Linked DNA regions of Breoghania sp. L-A4. The protein of the gene in region 2 interacts with the protein of the main gene of each other region in a pairwise test. Links are inferred from orthologs where the notes say so. Each region holds a gene or a part of one and is shown on either strand. Other genes may lie near its edges.

What was found. The genes of interacting proteins can lie anywhere in the genome.
Region 1: the proteins of secD (region 2) and pheT interact in binary tests that used the Escherichia coli proteins (3 or more experiments, as listed by UniProt). The link is inferred for Breoghania sp. L-A4 from one-to-one orthologs.

The regions. Positions count from the first base shown.
Region 1 is NZ_CP031841.1:578,254-581,646, forward strand. What follows is about bases 1-3,043. They hold pheT (phenylalanine--tRNA ligase subunit beta), read right to left. Parts: upstream 2,710-3,043; coding sequence 292-2,709; downstream 1-291. Other genes in these bases: D1F64_RS02810 (IS481 family transposase), read left to right, coding at 1-295; D1F64_RS02820 (GIY-YIG nuclease family protein), read right to left, coding at 2,930-3,043. Also shown: more of D1F64_RS02820, read right to left, coding at 3,044-3,214.
Region 2 is NZ_CP031841.1:2,460,932-2,467,086, reverse strand. The notes cover bases 1,853-4,736. They hold secD (protein translocase subunit SecD), read right to left. Parts: upstream 4,161-4,736; coding sequence 2,544-4,160; downstream 1,853-2,543. Other genes in these bases: yajC (preprotein translocase subunit YajC), read right to left, coding at 4,501-4,736; secF (protein translocase subunit SecF), read right to left, coding at 1,853-2,525. Outside these bases: methylenetetrahydrofolate--tRNA-(uracil(54)-C(5))-methyltransferase (FADH(2)-oxidizing) TrmFO, read left to right, coding at 1-51; D1F64_RS11345 (phytoene/squalene synthase family protein), read right to left, coding at 260-1,108; more of secF, read right to left, coding at 1,584-1,852; more of yajC, read right to left, coding at 4,737-4,824; D1F64_RS11320 (ATP-binding protein), read left to right, coding at 5,037-6,011; D1F64_RS11315 (YkvA family protein), read right to left, coding at 6,034-6,155. UniProt on the Escherichia coli protein: Part of the Sec protein translocase complex. Interacts with the SecYEG preprotein conducting channel. SecDF uses the proton motive force (PMF) to complete protein translocation after the ATP-dependent function of SecA.

The DNA.
Region 1 (3,393 bases), 1.9 Mb from region 2 along the record:
CGCCTGCTACAAATCGAAAGCCTTCGCAAAAGCCTGCCGCGATCTCGGCCTCAAGCACATCCGCACCCGACCCTACACGCCCAAGACAAACGGCAAGGCCGAACGCTTCATACAGACCGCGTTGCGGGAATGGGCCTATGCCATCGCCTACCCAACGTCACGCCATCGCGCAGCCGAACTGCCGATCTGGCTACACCGCTACAATTGGCACCGGCCACATGGCAGCCTAAAATCCAAAACACCGATCAGTCGACTCGATCTAACCGAGGACAACCTCTTGAGGCTCCACATCTAGCTGCGCAGCGTGCCGCCGGTGGCTTTTTCGACGCCGGCGATGATCCGGGCCGCAACGGCCTCGATTTCGTCATCCGTCAGCGTCTTTTCCGTGGGCTGCAGCGTCACGTCGATGGCGATGGACTTCTTGCCTTCCGGCACACCCTTGCCCTCATAGACGTCGAAGACGTTGACGTCGCTGATCAGTTTCTTTTCCGCGCCGCGCGCCGCCTTGAGGATCTTTTCCGCCTGGGTGTCGCCGTCGACGACGAAGGCGAAGTCGCGCTTCACCGGCATCAGATCGGCGACATTCAGCGCGCCCTTGGAACGCGACGCCTTGCCCTTGGGCTGCGGCACGGCGTCGAGATAGACCTCGAAGCCGACCACCGGGCCCTCGATGTCGAGAATTTCGAGAACGCGCGGATGGATCTCGCCGAAGGCGGCGAGCGCGTTCTTCGGGCCGAGCTTCAGCATGCCCGAGCGGCCCGGATGGAACCACGCCGGCGCATCGGTGAAGACCTGCAGGTTGGACACCGGCGCGCCGATGGCCTCGAGCGCCGCCATCGCGTCGGCCTTGGCGTCAAACACGTTGACGGGATCCGCGGCGCCCGACCAGTGACGGCCCGAACCGGTCAGCACGGCGGTGCCCCGGCGTACGCCGGTGGCGACCATGGTCTGGTCGGAGGGTTTGTCGCCGGCAAACACCTGACCGACCTCGAACAGCGCCACGTCGCCGTAGCCGCGATCGGCGTTGCGCTGGGCGGCCGACAGCAGGCCCGGCAGCAGGCTGGGGCGCATGTCGGACATGTCGGCGGAAATCGGATTGGCCAGCGCGATCTCCGGCTGTCCGCCGCCGAAGGCTTCCGCATGCGCCTTGGGCAGGAAGGACCAGGTGACGGCTTCATTCAGTCCGCGCACGGCGAGCGCCCGGCGCGCCTTGTTGCGGCGGACCTGGCCGGTGGTCAGAACCTGGGCGGCGACGCTGCCCATGCGCGGCAGCGGCGTCGACGGGATCTTGTCGACGCCGACGATGCGCATCACCTCTTCCACCAGATCGGCCTTGCCGTGGATGTCGGGCCGCCAGCTCGGCGGGGCGACCTTCCAGGTGCTGCCCGCGCCCGATACCCAGAAGCCAAGCCGCGTCAGCATGACCTTGATTTCGGTGGCGGAGATCTCCAGCCCCGACAGGCGCTTCACTTCCGTCACCGGGAAATCGATGATCATCTCGACTTCCGGCACCGCGCCCGCGGTGGTGACCTGGCTTGCCGTGCCGCCGCAGATGTCGAGCACATGCTGGGTTGCCTCTTCCAGGCCCGGCAGCATGAAGGCGGGGTCAACGCCGCGCTCGAAGCGGTAGCGCGCGTCGGAGTTGAGCCCCAGCTTGCGGCCGGTCTGGGCGATGTTGATCGGGTCCCACAGCGCCGATTCGATCAGCACGTCGGTGGTCGTCTCGTCGCAGCCGGTATGTTCGCCGCCCATGATGCCGCCGATGGAATCGAGCGTGTTGTCATCGGCGATCACGCACATGGTGTCGTCGACCGCGTATTCCTTGCCGTCGAGCGCCAGGATCGTTTCGCCCGGCTGGCCGCGGCGCACGGTGAGGTGGCCCGTCACCTTGGCGGCGTCGAAGACATGCAGCGGACGGCCGCGGTCAAACGTCATGTAGTTGGTGATGTCGACGAGCGCATTGATCGGGCGCAGGCCGATGGCAATCAGCCGCTGCTGCATCCATTTGGGCGACGCGCCGTTTTTCACGCCGGAGACCTGCCGCAGACCGAAGGCCGGGCACAACGGCTTCGTGCCGCCGAAATCCAGCGCCACGGAAACGGGGCACGGTCCCTCGCCGGCGATCTGCCTGGGCCGGTGCTCCTTGAGCTTGCCGAGGCCGGCGGCGGCCAGATCACGGGCGATGCCGTGCACGCCGAGGCAGTCGGAGCGGTTCGGCGTGATGCCGATCTCGATCACCGGATCATCCAGCCCCGCCCAGGCGGCGTAGGCTTCGCCCACGGGCGCGTCCGCCGGCAGGTCGATGATGCCGTCGTGCTCGTCGGAGAGCTCGAGCTCGCGCTCGGAGCACATCATGCCGAAGCTCTCCACGTCGCGGATCTTGCCGACCGACAGCGTCACGTCGAGGCCCGGTACATAGTCGCCGGGCTTGGCGAAGACGCCGACAAGGCCTTCGCGCGCGTTCGGAGCGCCGCAGACGACCTGCAGCGGGGCGCCCTCGCCGGTGTCGACGCTGAGCACCTTCAGCCGGTCGGCGTTGGGATGCTGGGTGGCTGAGACGACCTTGGCGATGCGGAACGGCGCCAGCTTCTTCGCCGGATCGGCCACGTCTTCCACTTCCAGGCCGATCATCGTCAGCATGTCGACGATCTCGCCGAGTGTGGCGTCGGTTTCCAGGTGGTCCTTGAGCCAGGAGAGGGTGAATTTCATGGGAACATTCCAATTTGGGTCGCGGCGCTGTCAGTGGAGCGATACGCACGGTATAGGCAATTCGATAGTGTGAGCCGGAATCGGTCGCCGCTTCGAACTCGATCGTCATCCTCGGCCTTGTGCCGAGGATCCATCTTGTCCCCCCGTGCCGCCATGGATCCTCGGCACAAGGCCGAGGATGACGACGGAGAGCCTGGCACGTCTCGGCCGGTATCCGGCGTTACGCCAGCGTCTCGTAAAGATCGTCCCATTGCGGGTTGGTTGCCTCGATAAGATTGATCTTCCATTGGCGATAGTAGCGCTTTACCGATTTTTCCCGCTGGATGGCATCAGTGACGTTGAAATGCTCTTCGTACCAGACCAGCATCTTGCATCCATATTTCTTCGTGAACCCCGGGATCAGGCCTTCGCGATGTTCATAGGCCCGACGAGCAAGGTCCGAGGTGACGCCGGTGTATAGCGTTCCTCGTGCCTTCGATGCGACGATATAGACGAAGCCCGTCATAAGCCCTCGCCCGCTCTCCACATCCTCTCGGACCGTTCCTTTTCGTCATCCTCGGGCTTGACCCGCCGTTTCGTCATCCTCGGGCTTGTGCCGAGGATCCATCTTGTTCGTGCCTTGCCGCCGTGGATCCTCGGCACAAGGCCGAGGATGACGACGGAGAGTCCGGCACGTCGGGCCGG
Region 2 (6,155 bases):
AATGATTTCGACGCCTGGCTGGCGGGTTCGGAACGGCAAGCGGCGGAATAGCCCGATGATTGGCCCCTGTCCGTCCGTCATTGCCCGGTGTCGGTCCGGGCACTCCAATCGCGCGCGCGGCAAGCCCAGGGGTCTGTTGAGACGATGCTCTGGATGCCTTTCTTGGCACTTTGGCTGACCGCAATCAGAGTGGATACCCCGGACTTCGCCAGGGTATGACGGCTGAGTGAGCTGCAAGCGGTGCTCCAAGCACCCCGTGTCAGATGCCCCGGCGGCTGGCGCGCCAGAGGGTCCACTGGCGGCGCCATTGGGCCAGCTCGATGGGCGTGTTGAAGGGATCGACGCCCGGCCTTTCCATCGCCGCGAGATAAGGCTCGATGAGCGCGAGCGGCAGGAAGGCCGGCGCGCAGGCCGGATCGCAGGCGCCAAGCGCCGCGCGCGCCTTTTCCAGATGCCCGGCGATGATCAGCCGCAGCTCGCCGAGACACGCCCGCAGATGCGGCGTGGCATCAAGCTGGCGATAGCTCTCCATGTCGACGCCACAGGCGGACAGCAGATCGGCCGGCAGATAGGTCTGGCCGCGGCGGGCGTGCCAGGGCAGCGCGCGCAAGAGCCCCGTGAGCGCATAGGCGACGCCGCCATGCCCGGCCGCGTCGGCCGGAGCCCCCTCGCCGTTCTCCGCCAGAATCATCGAGACGAGCTGGAACAGCACCGAGGTCGTCTCACCGGCGTAGCCCTCCAGATCGCTCAGGCTGGGCATCGGGTCGTCGTAAAGATCGAAGATCCGCGCTTCGAGCAGATCGAGAAACGGTTTTTCTGGCAGATCGTAGCGCGCGATGGTCTCCAGCAGCGCCGCCGCGACCGGATGGGCGGCCGTCTCCGGCTGTCCCGAGGCGTTCCCCGTCAGCGTGTCGCGCCACCATTGCAGGCGGATCTCGCCGGGCAGCGCATCGCTGACCAATTCGCGCACCCGCGCCACCTCGAGGTTGAAGGCGTAAAGCGCGAAGACGTGCGGCCGCGCGCCGGCAGGCACGAAGAGGGTCGCAAGGTACCGGTCCTTGTCGTGGCGCCGGACCAGATCCTGACAATGATCGAATGAGGATTGCATGGAAGCGATGTAGTCCAAAATCGGGTGCTGTCCACCGGAAACCAGCAGCAGACACCCGTCCCGGCGATCAGTCGACCGCCAGGAGCGCCGCGGCGACCGCGCGGTTCTCGGCCAACAGCACGTTGAGCGTGCGCACCGCCGCGCCGGTGGCCATGGAATCGGCCGAAATGCCGTGCGCGCGGAACCGCTCGCGCAGGCCTGGCTTGATCGGCACGAGCGTCGGTCCGGAGCCGATCAGCAGGATCTCGATGCCGTCGGCTTCCGCAAACAGCGGCGCGAAGGCATCCGCGGTCATGTCGTCGGGCGAAACCGGATCCCATCCGTAGACGCCCGAGGGCAGCACCAGAAGCGAGCCGCGATGCGACATGTCGGCGAAACGGAAGCCCCCTCGCCATAGGCGTCGATCGGGGCGCGCCCTGGAAAATGCGCGTCCCGAACGATGATTCCCTTGCCGCGTGGGCCGGCCATCGTGACCTCACGCAGCTCCGGTTTCGGGTTCCGGGGTGCTGTCCGCGGATTCCGGCTGAGGCCGCAGTTTCAGATAGATCAGCACGGGCGCGGCGATGAAGATCGACGAATAGGTGCCGACCACGATGCCCCAGATCATCGCGAAGGTGAACGAACGGATCACCTCGCCGCCGAAGATATACAGCGCCAGAAGGGCGATCAGCGTCGTCAGCGACGTCATCGTCGTGCGCGACAGCGTGTCGTTGATCGACAGATCGAGCAGTTCGGGTAGCGGCATCTTCTTGTATTTGCGCAGGTTTTCTCGAATCCGGTCGTAAACCACCACCGTATCGTTGAGCGAGTAGCCGACGATCGTCAGGATCGCGGCGATGCTGGAGAGTCCGAAGTCGAGCTGCAGCACCGCGAACATGCCGATGGTCAGGATCACGTCGTGCACGGTCGCGACAATGGCGCCGACGGCGAATTGCCACTCGAAGCGGAACCAGATGTAGATCAGCACGGCGAAAAGCGAAGCGAGGACGGCGATGGTGCCGGCCTGTGCAAGCTCACCGGAGACGCGCGGACCGACCGCCTCGATGCGGCGGAAGTTCACCTCGTCGGCGAACTCGTCGCGCACGAGGGCCACCGCGCGCTGCTGCCCTTCCTCCGCGCCTTCCTGACGTTCGATGCGGATCAGCACGTCATCGGGCGCGCCGAAGGTCTGCACCTGCACATCACCCAGATTGAGATCCTTCAGCCGCGTGCGGATGGCGGAGATGTCAGCCGGACCGTCCGTGGTCTGGATCTCGATGATGATGCCGCCGCGGAAGTCGATGCCGTAATTCAGGCCGATAACGAAGAACATCGCGATGGAACTGACGATGGCCAGCACGGAGAGCGGAAACGAAAACCGCCGGTTTATCATGAAGCCGAAGTGGGTCACTTCGGGCACGAGTCTCATCAGACGCATATCAAGACCCTTCCACGGTCAGATCGGCACGCGCGTGGGGCGGCGCAGCTGCACCCACATCGCGATGAGGAAACGGGAGAACGTGAAAGCCGAGAAGACGGTCGTCACGATGCCGATGGCCAGCGTCACGGCGAAGCCGCGAATGGGGCCGGACCCGAGGTAGAACAGGATCACGGCGGCGATCAGCGTGGTAATGTTGGCGTCCAGGATGGTTCCCAGCGCCCGGTTGAAGCCCACGTCAATCGCCCCGATGGCCGAACGGCCGAGCCTCGCTTCCTCACGAATACGCTCGAATATCAGCACGTTGGCGTCCACCGCCATGCCGACAGTCAGCACGATACCGGCAATGCCGGGAAGCGTCAGCGTGGCGCCCAGCGTGCTCAGCGCGCCGAAGATCAGGATCATGTTGACGATCAGCGCCAGGTTGGCGAAGACGCCGAACAGCCCGTAGGCCGCCAGCATGAAGACCACCACGCCGAACGTGCCGAGCAGGGAGGCAATCTTGCCCGCCTCGATGGAATCCGCACCCAGGCCGGGGCCGACGGTGCGCTCCTCCAGGATCGTCAGGCGCGCGGGCAAGGCGCCGGCGCGCAGCAGGATCGCCAGGTCGTTGGCGCCCTCGACGGTGAAGCTGCCCGAGATCTGGCCGGAGCCACCGAGAATCGGCTCGCGGATCACCGGCGCGGAGACCACCTCATTGTCGAGCACGATGGCGAACGCCCGATTGACATTCTGCTGCGTCACCAGGGCGAACTTGCGCGCGCCCGAGGTGTTGAAGCGGAAAGAGACGACGGGCTCGTTGGAGCGCTGGTCAAAGGTCGCCTGCGCATCGACGAGATCCTCGCCGGTGAGAAGCGCGTTCTCCTCCACCAGATAGAGCTGCGGCGGATCGTCGACCGAAGGCAGCAGCAAGGTGCCGACCGGCGGACGCGTCTGGGCCGCCTGCTCCGGCGCCATGGTGCTGTCGACCATATGGAAGGTCATCTGGGCGGTCTGGCCGATCAGCGCCTTCAGGCGCTCGGGGTCGGACAGGCCCGGAGCCTCGACAAGAATGCGGTCCTCGCCCTGCCGCTGGATCGAGGGATCGGTGGTGCCCATCTCGTCGATACGGCGGCGGATAACCTCGATCGACTGGTCGACGACCGAGCGCACGCGCTGCGCCAGACCTTCCTCGGTGAAGGTGAAGCGGGCGAGGCCGTCGTCGGAGACCGTGAGCTGGAATTCGTTCACCGCCGTGCCGCTGAAGACAGACGACGCAAGCGGGTTGAGCAACTCGCTCAGCCGCTCCCGCGCGTCGTCGATGCGGGCGGTGTCGCGCAGGCGCAGCTGCACCGCGTCGTCGCCTTGCACGGCAAGCCCGGTGTAGCCGATGCGCGGCTCCTCGCGGCGCAGGGCGTCACGGACCTCGCCGACGAGGGTGCGCAGGCGCTTGGTCGTGTAATCCTTGCGATCGACCTCATAGAGCAGATAGACGCCGCCCTGAAGATCCAGCCCGAGCACCACCTGCTTGCCCGGAATCCAGTCCGGCCAGCGGGCGACATTCTCCGCGGCGAAGAAGTTCGGCAGGCTCGTCAACACCCCGGCCAGGACGATCAGAACAATCACGCCGATTTTCCAACGTGCGAAATACAGCATATCGCGGCGTCCATTCCTTCTGGATCACGATGCGGCGGGCCAGAGAGCCTTGCGCCGCGACGCGATCGATTCGTGTAAGTTGGCCCGGAATGCGGGCGGTTTCCCGCCAATCGCTCATTCCCGCCTGAATATTCCGCCCGCCGGAACCAGTACGACCGATTGGCCCGCCATGGCGCGGCCTGACGGCCCGAAGGCACGCCGCATCGAGCGGATGCGCCCTGCATGGAGCCTGGGAGCCCGAAAGGCGGCATGGCCGCCTCCCGTCAGATCACCCGGCAACGCCCCGCGGCCCCATCACGGGCCGGAGGCGTCTTGCGGGCGCAGTCGCCGCCGGCCGCTGTCAGGCGGCAGGCTCACCCTTGGCGCGGACTTCCTGGACCATGGCGCGCATGATGCGCACCTTGATGCCTTCGGCCACTTCCACCTGGATCTCGGCGTCGTCGATAACCTTGGACACCTTGCCGATCATGCCGCCGGCCGTGACGATCGTGTCGCCACGACGCAGACCAGCGACCATTTCCTGGTGCTGCTTCACGCGCTGGCGCTGCGGGCGGATGATCAGGAAATACATGATCACGAAGATCAAGATGAACGGCAGGATCGACATCAGAAAATCGCCGCCGACCGGTAGACCGCCCTGCGCGAAGGCTGGGGTCACGAACATAGACCTCTCCAAGAAATTGTTGTTGGGACAGCCTCACCGACGCACCACGCGCGGGCGGGCTCTCCACTTCATTTTAGCCGCGCGGACTATAACCGCGTGCCCGCGCTTTGCAAGGGACGGCATGCCTTACCGGGGGCGCGAGCCCGTCTTTTGATTCACACGCGGCCCGTGCTACAGGCTGTTGACTCCGGGCGGCCCGAGGGCCGCGACGGATTCGCCGCGCATGGGGCCGGCCGCGCGGACACCGCCCGCGGCGTCCCGGCCCGACGCGGAGCAGATCAACCACCGGCCGAGCACCCCGCCATGACCGCACCTTCCGAATTCACCGAACTGACCCGACGTCTCGACACGCTTATCGCGCTGATCGAGCGCGCCGTGCCCGCCGTGCCCCCCGCCCCGACTTCGACGCGGCCGACGCCTTCGTCTGGGCGCCCGCCACGCAGACGCTGGACCCGGTGCAAAGCGTCAACCGAGTGGCCATGGTGCTGCTGCAGGCGGTGGACCGCATGCGCGACACGCTGATTTCCAACACCGAGCGCTTCGCGGGCGGGCTGCCAGCCAACAACGTGCTGTTGTGGGGCGCGCGCGGCATGGGCAAATCGTCGCTGGTGAAGGCGAGCCACGCGCTGGTCAATGAACAGCGGGCCAGGGAGGGCAAGGGACCGCTCAAGCTCATCGAGATCCACCGCGAGGACATCGAAAGCCTGCCGGCGCTGATGAAGCTGCTGCGCGGCAGCGCCATGCGCTTCATCGTGTTCTGCGACGATCTGTCGTTCGACGGCAACGACGCGTCCTACAAGTCCCTGAAGGCGGTGCTCGAGGGCGGCGTCGAAGGACGCCCGGACAACGTGCTGTTCTACGCCACATCGAACCGCCGCCATCTTTTGCCGCGCGACATGATGGAGAACGAACGCTCCACGGCGATCAATCCGAGCGAGGCGACAGAGGAAAAGGTGTCGCTGTCGGACCGATTCGGCCTGTGGATCGGCTTCCACAAGTGCAGCCAGGACGACTATCTGGAGATGGTGCGCGGCTACTGCCGCCACTTCAAGATCGACATTTCCGAAGAGGAGATGCGCCGGGATTCGCTGGAATGGTCGGCGACCCGCGGCGCCCGCTCCGGCCGCGTCGCCTGGCAGTACATCCAGGATCTGGCGGGACGCCTCGGCGTGCCGCTGACGGAGTAGCGTGTGGGGGTTGGCGGGACGGTCAGGAGCGCCAGAAAAGCCAGCCGCACAGCGCGATCGACGCGATCCACGCGGCGGCGACGGCTGCCGCGGCGCACAGGCTGACCGGCCTTGATCGCATCGCCTCGGCGGCGGCGCGATGTT